3 regions of the Vagococcus entomophilus genome follow, and region 3 is predicted to be linked to each of the others. Evidence: predicted binding sites of a transcription regulator. Region 3 holds the regulator's gene; each other region holds the start of a gene.
What was found. Region 3 encodes NrdR, which represses ribonucleotide reductase genes. Its sites were predicted from a motif close to ACACNATATATNGTGT; they were not measured.
Positions count from the first base shown of each region.

Region 1: nrdD (anaerobic ribonucleoside-triphosphate reductase) is a predicted target of NrdR. The motif match lies at 1,712-1,727, and genes of this name have one in related genera.
Region 2: nrdH (glutaredoxin-like protein NrdH) is a predicted target of NrdR. The motif match lies at 1,266-1,281, and genes of this name have one in related genera.

Region 1 is NZ_NGJZ01000003.1:152,768-156,055, reverse strand. It holds gene CBF30_RS09720 (SpaH/EbpB family LPXTG-anchored major pilin) at 1-2, shown strand, start outside; gene CBF30_RS09715 (class C sortase) at 84-920, shown strand; gene CBF30_RS09710 (class C sortase) at 925-1,566, shown strand; gene nrdD (anaerobic ribonucleoside-triphosphate reductase) at 1,785-3,288, shown strand, end outside.
Region 2 is NZ_NGJZ01000003.1:126,635-129,922, forward strand. It holds gene feoB (ferrous iron transport protein B) at 1-456, opposite strand, end outside; gene CBF30_RS09575 (FeoA family protein) at 462-938, opposite strand; gene nrdH (glutaredoxin-like protein NrdH) at 1,355-1,588, shown strand; gene nrdI (class Ib ribonucleoside-diphosphate reductase assembly flavoprotein NrdI) at 1,590-1,976, shown strand; gene nrdE (class 1b ribonucleoside-diphosphate reductase subunit alpha) at 1,948-3,288, shown strand, end outside.
Region 3 is NZ_NGJZ01000001.1:837,899-841,186, reverse strand. It holds gene CBF30_RS03900 (hypothetical protein) at 1-316, shown strand, start outside; gene CBF30_RS03895 (hypothetical protein) at 318-905, shown strand; gene nrdR (transcriptional regulator NrdR) at 1,223-1,699, shown strand; gene CBF30_RS03885 (replication initiation and membrane attachment family protein) at 1,717-3,141, shown strand; gene dnaI (primosomal protein DnaI) at 3,141-3,288, shown strand, end outside.

The sequences.
Region 1 (3,288 bases), on a different contig from region 3:
AATTTAAGCTAAAAGATAGAAATAAAGAGGTTGGGAAGGTATGAAGTACTTCCCAGCTTTTTTATCAAAATAAGGATGAGAATATGTGGAAAAAGATTTGTATTAGCGGACTGTTTATTTTAGGTTTAGGTATTTTTTTATTTCCAATTGTCACGAACTATCTGAACAATATTGTCCATTATAATGTGGTGGAAAGCTATCAGAAGCAAGTGAAGGATTTGGATAAAAAAGCACTCAGCAAGAAAAAAGAGGAAGCACAAGCATATAATAAAAAACTAACAGAACAAGCGGCTCCAGTTTCAGATCCATTTGGTAAGAAAAAACAAGCTGATAAAATTGCGAGCTATGGAAGTATTTTAAATGCAGGGTCGGCAATGGGATACATTACGATTCCAAAAATTGAGGTTGAATTGCCTATTTTTCATGGTTCTGATGATGTGGTTTTATCAAAGGGAGTAGGGCACTTACCTAATTCCTCACTGCCAGTTGGGGGTGTTGGGACACATGCAGTACTTACCGGACATCGGGGCTTGCCTTCTGCAACGATGTTTCGCTATTTGAATAAACTAAAAATAGGGGATAAATTTTACATTCATACGTTAGATAATACATTAGCTTATGAAGTGGATCAAATACTTGTTGTTTTGCCAGATGAAACAGACGCGCTTGCTATAGATAATCAGAAAGACTATGTCACGCTTGTAACATGTGACCCGTATATGATCAACTCACATCGATTATTGGTAAGAGGTCATAGAGTAGCGTATCATCCTACAAAAGCGGAAAAGAAACAATTGACAAAAACAAAACAAAATCCAATTTGGCAAGGAGTTTATGTATTCCTCGGTGTGATCATAGTGCTGCTAGTTTTATTTTTATTATTAGGGTGGAAACGTCGGAAACGCAAAGTAAAGGAGTAGGACAATGAAGAGAAAAATAGTCTACTTATTGTTTGGCATCGGTTTATTGTGCTTACTTTTTCCTCCACTTGCAAAGTATTATGATCAATATAAAATGAATCAAGTAGTAGCGAACTTTTTACAAAAAAAAGCGCCAAGTGCAAAAAAAGTTCAAGAATATCAGCAATACAATAAACAATTGCAAAGTGCTACTGCTAGAATTGATGATCCTTTTACGACAGTTGATGGGAGTGATAGTAGCGATACGATTTTTGCAAGTATTGAAATTCCTGCAATTAAGATGAATTTGCCAATCTACTTAGGGGCTTCTGAGAAGCATCTGATGAAAGGGGCAGCCCAAATTGAAGGCACCTCTTATCCAATTGGTGGCAAAGGCACACATGCTGTTTTAGCTGGTCATACTGGATATGCTAATAAAGAATTATTTTCACGAATACATGAATTGGAGCCACAAGATTATTTTTATATTCATTCTCCAGTTGGTAAGTTGACCTACAAAGTAGTGGACAAGCGGAAAATTAAGGTGACCGAGGTGGAATATTTAAATATTCAGCCCAATCGTGATTTGGTGACACTGTTGACTTGTCCTTACGTTGATTCTAAACATTACCGTATTATTGTGATTGGAGAACGAGTTGAAAAATAAAGTCTTTTGAAAAGACTTTATTTTTTTTTTGATATTTCATACAGAATATACAAAAAATCACAAAAGAAAAACGTGATAGAATAGGAAAAAGGTTAAAAAATATACACTATATATAGTGATGTATATTCGTTTTGTATGTTATCTAACACAATATATAGTTGAAAAAAATAAGTTTATCTATTAGAATGAATAGGTAGAAACAAAAGGAGAGGACATCTATGTTAAAAACTGAACCAAAAGTTGACTTTATCATACAAGCCAATTCACCTTTACACACATTGAAAGTAATCAAAAGAGATGGACGCAAAGTAAACTTTGATGCACAAAAAATCTATGCAGCTTTGTTTAAAGCGGCCGAAACGATTCAATTATCTTCAGAATTAGCGACGAGTGAGCACATTCAATCGATTGTGAAAAAAATATCGAATGAGATTGAGCACCGCTTTCACGAAGACATCAAAATTTATGAGATTCAAAATGTGGTGGAACATATTTTACTGGAACAAAAAGAACATGCTCTGGCACAAGAATATATAAAGTATCGAACACAACGTGATTTTGCACGTAGTGAAGCAACGGATATCAATGTTACGATTGGAAAGCTGATGGACAAAGATCAAGCAGTAGTAAATGAAAATGCGAACAAAGATAGCGACGTTTTCAATACACAACGAGACCTGACAGCAGGGATTGTCGGAAAATCAATTGGTCTGAAATTACTTCCACCACATGTAGCCAATGCCCATCAAAAAGGCGATATTCATTACCATGATTTGGATTATCACCCCTATACACCGATGACCAATTGCTGTCTGATTGACTTTAAAAGAATGCTAAATAACGGCTTTAATATTGGAAATGCAGAAGTTGAACCACCCAAGTCGATTCAGACTGCTACTGCTCAAATTTCACAAATTATTGCCAATGTAGCGTCAAGTCAATACGGGGGATGTTCGGCTGATCGGGTCGACGAGTTACTGGCGCCTTTTGCTAAATTAAATTATGAAAAACACTTAAAAGATGCCAAAAACTGGATTGAAGATACTAAAAAACATGATGAGTTTGCTAAAGCAAAAACTCAAAAAGATATCTATGATGCAATGCAAAGCTTAGAGTATGAGATTAACACATTGTTTACTTCAAATGGACAAACTCCCTTTACCTCTCTTGGATTTGGTTTAGGAGAAGATTGGTTTGAACGAGAAATTCAAAAAGCAATCCTACAAATTAGAATTCAAGGATTAGGTAGTGAAAAACGAACAGCTATTTTTCCAAAATTGATTTTTACTTTGAAAAAAGGTGTCAATCTTGCACCAGAAGATCCTAATTACGATATCAAAAAACTGGCTTTAGAATGTGCAACAAAAAGAATGTATCCAGATATTTTAAATTACGATAAACTTGTTGAAATTACTGGGAGTTTTAAAGTTCCGATGGGATGTCGCTCTTTCTTGCAAGGTTGGAAAAATGAAGCAGGCGAAGAAGTGAATGTTGGCCGTATGAATCTAGGTGTGGTCACTGTCAACCTACCAAGAATTGCGATGGAATCGCAAGGAGACAAAGAAAAATTCTGGAAAATTTTAGAAGAACGATTACAAATAGCCAAAGATGCCTTAGCTTATCGGGTGAAACGCTGCAAAGAAGCGACGCCTGCCAATGCTCCGATTCTTTATATGAACGGTGCTTTTGGAAAGAGGCTCTCAAAAACAGACTCTGTAGATG
Region 2 (3,288 bases), on a different contig from region 3:
ATCTATGCCACGGTGCTTTAGTGCACTCGTTGCCACAACAGGAACGCCTAATCCGTACGCTAGTTTCTCTGTATTTAATACATCCCCTTGTTTTTTTACCAAATCAATCATGTTTAGGGCAATCACAACGGGAACCCCTAATTCTAAAAGTTGCGTGGTCAAATATAAATTTCGCTCCAAATTGGTAGCATCCACCACATTTAAAATGGCATCTGGTGAATCATTTAACAAGTATTCTCGCGTCACTACTTCTTCTGGTGAATACGGTGATAAAGAATAGATTCCTGGTAAATCTTGGATAAAAACAGCTTTTTCTTTTTTTAATCGTCCTTCTTTTTTTTCTACCGTAACCCCCGGCCAATTTCCCACATACTGATTGGCTCCTGTCAACTCATTAAAGACGCTTGTTTTTCCGCTATTTGGATTTCCAGTTAAGGCAATTGTTACATTTTCCATTCTGCTTACCCTTCCAATTCTCTTACCAAGATACACTTGGCTTCATCTTTTCTTAGGCTAAGTTCGTAACCCCGAAGCTTAATATCGATTGGATCCCCTAGAGGTGCTACATTTCTAATAAATAAGGAAACCCCTCTGGTTACCCCCATGTCCATCAAACGTCTTTTTACTGCGCCTCTTCCAAGTACTTTCGTAACCTCTGCATGCGAACCAATTTTCAATTGATCTAATGATAAATAATTTTCCTGCTTGTTTTCATAATTTTCTTCAAAAAATAATTGCTCACTCAGCTCTTTCGTAATGGCTAAACGTGCTTGATGTACCTGAATAATGTAACTATCACGACTATTCCCCGAAGATATTTGAACTTTGGCACCTTTCACAAGCCCCAAATTAGCCAAATGTTTTTCAGAAATACTTTTATCTCTTACCCCTGCAAAAAAATATGCTTTCCCAGTTTCCGTTTGATTTAGTGGAATCAATCCATCACCTCATTTGTCAATTAGCACAATCCATAAATGATAATCGTTCTCACTATATAATTTACGCCTACTTTTATAAGAAGTCAATGAAGTTTTCAAAATATGCTCATTGTTTAGCTGTCTTTCTTCTACTATATGTTGTGCTACTTATTGTGGTATTTTTTTGTCTGTCTCTTCCTCTTGATGCACTACAAGATTTAAAAATACATGCTGCACACAAAAAACTGCAACTGTTATTTTTGATTTTGAAAATACGAAATGAAAGCTTGCCTTGTCTCTTATCCAAAGGCCTCACCTACAATTCGTAGTACCTACCAAGTATATATATCACAATATATAGTGTTTTGATATTGACTTTTCCAGTACAACGTATATACTATTAACTACAAGAGATGAAAGTTTAGGAGGACAAAATCATGCAAACTATTACTTTATATACAAAAAACAATTGCCCACAATGCAAAATGACCAAACGCTTTTTAGCAGACAAAAATGTCGCATTCGAAGAAAAAAATATCGATAATGAACCACAATATATTGATTGGTTAAAAGAACAAGGATTTAGAAGTGTTCCGATTGTTACAGCAAAAGAAACACAGATGACAATTGTTGGATTTAGACCCGATCAATTACGTACTTTGGCAGTTTAATATGAAGCTTGTCTTTTTTTCTCTCACCGGACAAACTAGACGCTTTGTCAGTAAAACAGAATTTTCCAGCATGGAAATTCTTCCTGACAATCCTTTTCACGAAATAACTGAACCGTTTATTTTAGTCGTCCCTACTTATGATGAAGATGTCACAGAAGTAGTGGACGATTTTGTTGATTATAAGCAAAATCAAAAATTTTTAATCGGAATTGCTGGATCAGGAAACTTGAACTTTGGTCCTCTTTTTGTCTATACGGCTAAAAATCTAGCAAAAAAATATGGCGTGCCGTTACTCTATTCTTTCGAGTTTAGTGGTACAATAGAAGATGTAAAAAAATTTAAGAAAGTAGTGAGTGAAATTGACGTTAAAAGACCTGACAGATGTTAGCTATTTTAAGCTAAATAACGAGATCAATCGTCCCATCGATGACCAAATTCCACTTCAAAAAGATAAAGAAGCCTTAGCAGCTTTTTTCAAAGAGAATGTGGTTCCAAACACTAAAACATTTCCTTCTATTGAAGAAAAAATAAATTATTTAATCCAGCATGATTTCTTAGAAGAAGAATTTTTAAGCAAATATTCTATGACATTCATTGCTTCTTTGTATCAATTTTTAGATGAACAACATTTTGAGTTTAAGTCTTTTATGGCTGCATATAAATTTTATAACCAATATGCCTTAAAAAACAATGAAGGCACGAAGTATTTGGAAAGCTATGAAGACCGTGTGGCGTTCAATGCGCTTTACTTTGCAGATGGAAATGAGGAATTAGCCCTAGCACTAGCAGACGAAATGATTCATCAACGTTATCAACCTGCGACTCCTTCCTTTTTAAATGCTGGTAGAAAACGTCGTGGTGAGTTAGTTTCTTGTTTCTTACTACAAGTAACAGATGACATGAATAGTATCGGCCGCTCAATCAATAGCGCCCTTCAATTATCGCGTATTGGCGGCGGTGTTGGAATTTCTCTTGCTAACCTAAGAGAAGCTGGAGCTCCTATCAAAGGCTTTGATGGTGCAGCAAGTGGTGTCGTTCCAGTCATGAAGCTTTTTGAAGATAGCTTTAGCTACAGTAATCAACTAGGGCAGCGCCAAGGAGCTGGTGTGGTTTATCTGAATGTTTTCCATCCAGATATTTTAGCCTTCTTATCTGCTAAAAAAGAAAATGCAGATGAGAAAATTCGCGTAAAAACACTCTCATTAGGCGTTGTTATTCCAGATAAGTTTTATGAATTAACTCGTAAAAATGAAGAAATGTATCTCTTTAGCCCTTACAGTGTGGAACGAGAATACGGTATTCCGTTTTCATATCTTGATATTACAAAAGAGTACGATCGTCTGGTTCAAAACCCTAACATTCGTAAAGTCAAAATCAATGCACGTGAACTTGAAAATGAGATTAGTAAATTACAACAAGAGTCTGGGTACCCGTATATTATCAATATTGATAGCGCCAATCGACAAAATCCTGTGGACGGAAAAATCATTATGAGCAATCTTTGCTCCGAAATTTTGCAAATACAAGAGCCCTCGTTAATCAACAATCGGCAAGAATATGAAGTCCTAGGTACCGATATTAGTTGCAACCTTGGTTCAACGAATATTGTCAATTTAATGAGCAGCCCTGACTTTGGTAAATCAGTCCGCACAATGACTCGTGCATTAACTTTCGTCACCGATGCTTCTGAAATTGAAGTC
Region 3 (3,288 bases):
TCGAACAACTTTGCCAAATGCTGCCCAATCAGAGAAAAATTATTGGTTGTATCAAGAAGAAACTGCAGGTGGGAAAAAAATTGGCTATTTTTATTACTCTGAAGTATTGTACAAAAATAAAGCTAGTTCTATTTTGTTAGACAATATTTCTATCAAAAAACTATTGCCTAATAAGATGAAGGGTTCTTTTTATACAGTCAATATCAATGCAGAAGCAAGTATGGCTGTAAAAGAAACTTTAACGATTTGGAATAAGCAACAGACTAGCCCAGTATATAAAATGCTCTCAGAAAAACTACTAGATGCGGAGGAGTGAAATGAAAAAGAAACTATCGTTACTTCTGCTTTTACTTTCGCTATTTATCATTTTTTTTAGTAGAAATTTAGAGGATACTGGTGCAATTTTAAAAGATACTGTCAAGCGCAATGGACTAGTTTCTCTTGGAAATCTTCAGGTTACGCTTCTTGATTTAGGGGATAAAGTGTCCGAGCTAGAAGTAAATAAAGATATTCCAAGAAGAATTAGCACTAAAAATAGTGGAGAAACTAATGAGTTTGTAAGATTGCTTGTTCATCCAGTTTTTCTAGATGCACAATCTATTACTGAATCTCTATCTCTTGAAGAAATAGCGGTGATTCATTCTGATTGGCTAAAAGGTGAAGATGGGTACTATTATTATTTGAAAAAATTGGAACCCAGTAAAGAAAGTACACCTATTTTTGAAAAGATTAATCTGCCATTACGATTGAAATATGGCGGTCTTAATTTAATCACAAAAGCAGAAGCCATTACCAGTGAGTCGGTTGCTTTTGTACAAGCATGGTGGCAGGGGAATACTCCGAATAACGAAACAACGCCGAATCTACGAAAAGTATATGAAAAACTAAATAGTGTAAACGACTGAATTTAAAGAATCATGGCGTGACTCTAAAATCAAGCGCCCGAAAGCTAGATACAAAACTCATTGAGCTTTGCATCTAGCTTTTATTTTTGTGGGAGGAAAGGAAGTTATAGAGTAGGCTGGGATCATCTCACATAGCTTAATAGCAGATAAATAAAATAATGAAATTTATTTTTGTAGCAAAATCTTTTTTTACGCATTTAAAGAATAAGTGACATCAGGGTAAACGGTGACGCCAAAGGGATTTCATGTTATAATATCAAAGAGAAGTTAATTAGTTTAGAAATCGCGTACAAATGATAACTAGAGGGAGGAATTCGATGCATTGTCCTAAATGCCAATATAATGGCTCAAAAGTTGTGGATAGTCGTCCAGCTGATGATGGTAGAGCTATTCGAAGAAGACGGGAATGTGAAAAATGTGGATTTAGATTCACTACATTCGAAAGGATAGAGGCTGCTCCACTACTAGTTGTGAAGAAAAATGGGGATCGTGAAGAATTTAGTCGTGATAAAATATTGCGTGGTTTGATCCGTTCAGCGGAAAAAAGACCGGTTGCGATGGAGCAGATTGAACAAATTGTAGATCACGTTGAAAATAAAGTCCGCTCTTTAGGGGAAAATGAGGTATCCACAACGCTTATTGGAGAGTATGTTATGCAGTATCTTGTCAATTTGGATGAGATTGCATATATTCGTTTTGCAAGTGTCTATCGTCAATTTAAGGATATGGGAGTCTTCCTCAAAGAACTTCAAGAAATTGTCAAAAAAGATGAAGAAAATAGTAAAGAAAAATAAAAAAGGAGGCAATAAGTTTGGAACAAGTATGGCAACAAGTTCGTCCAAAAGATAGTTTAGTGGTGCGAACATCGACCAGAATAGATCCTACTTTCCAAGAGACTATTGCCTTTTTGTATCAACCCATTATTGGGGCACAAGCATTTAGTTTGTGGATGACCTTTCGAACCGAAATCCCGGCAGAACTATTCGAAAGTGATCTTTTTCTGCATGCTGAGATTCTAAATCGAATGGATATAGGGATTCCTCAGTTTTATCAAGCAAGGCTGAAACTAGAAGGAATCGGCTTGCTAAAAACTTTTGGAAAAAAGAAAAATGAAGAGCGAGAATTCGTATACGAGTTACAAAAACCAATGGCACCAGAGGCTTTTTTTAGAGATGAAGTACTGAGTCTTTCTTTGCTTGAAATAATTGGTCAAGAGAGATTTAAGCGTCTGATAAATCGTTTTAAACAACCACAGTTTGAGCAGACGGATTTTGAAGACCTAACACATAAGTTTGTAGATGTTTATTCGTTTAGGCCTGAAAAGATGAAAGCTTATGAAAAAGAGTTGTCCAAAGCAAATCAACTGTTTCCACCTGTGACACCTTCCAAACTAGCGCTTGACTCCGAGGAAACATTTGATTGGGCATTCTTTTTAAGCTTAATCAATGGAGGCTTTATTGATAAACAGGATTTGGAAGAAAGGCTAAAAAAATCAATTTTGATGTATCACCATTTATATGGAATTAACGAATTAGAAATGCAACAATTTGTTGAAGATGCTGCGGATTCTTTTACGCAAAAAATTAATGAAAAAACATTAAGGCAATCTATTTATATCAAATATCATAAAAAAGAAAAACAAAAGAAAAATTATGTGAGCGAGAATCCCCATATAGAAAGCAATGAGCAAGGCACTTACCGGAAAAATAGCTTGAAATTAGAAGGATTTTCTAATCAAGAAATCGAAGTCATTGTTTCTAGTGAGACTATTGCTCCTATGTTATTTTTAACCTCAATCAAGAAACAAAAAGGTGGGTATGTCACCCAGGACGAGCGGTGGGCAGTTGAAAATATCAAAAAATATTCAGGACTACCGGATTCCGTCATTAATGTTTTGATTCACTATGTTTTAGTGGTACAAAATAATCCAACTTTCAATCAAAAATATGCGGATGCGATTGCAAATAGTTGGTCACAAGCCAGTGTGTACTCTCCAGAAGCTTCAATGAAAAAGGTCAAAGAAATGGTGAATGTTTCGAAAGAAAAAGCAAAAAATCCAAAACAAAGTACGTATCAGAAAAAATATACAAATGCAGCTTCTACGCGAAAAGAAACGTTGCCTGACTGGGCGACACAGGAGCAAAACATAGAAGAAACACCAATGTCTGCAGAGCAGCTTGCTTATTTTAAAGAGAGAATGAACAAAATTAAGCCACAAGAAAGAGGTGATAAGTAATGGAAGATGTTGGAGAAGAACTGTCAAAGGTTTTAGAGTCTAAAAGATTGGATGAAAGGTATTCGGCTTTAATGCAAAAAGTGCTAGATGATCGGGACGTTCGCATGTTTATTGAAGCACATCGAGAACAAGTAACAGACGAAGATA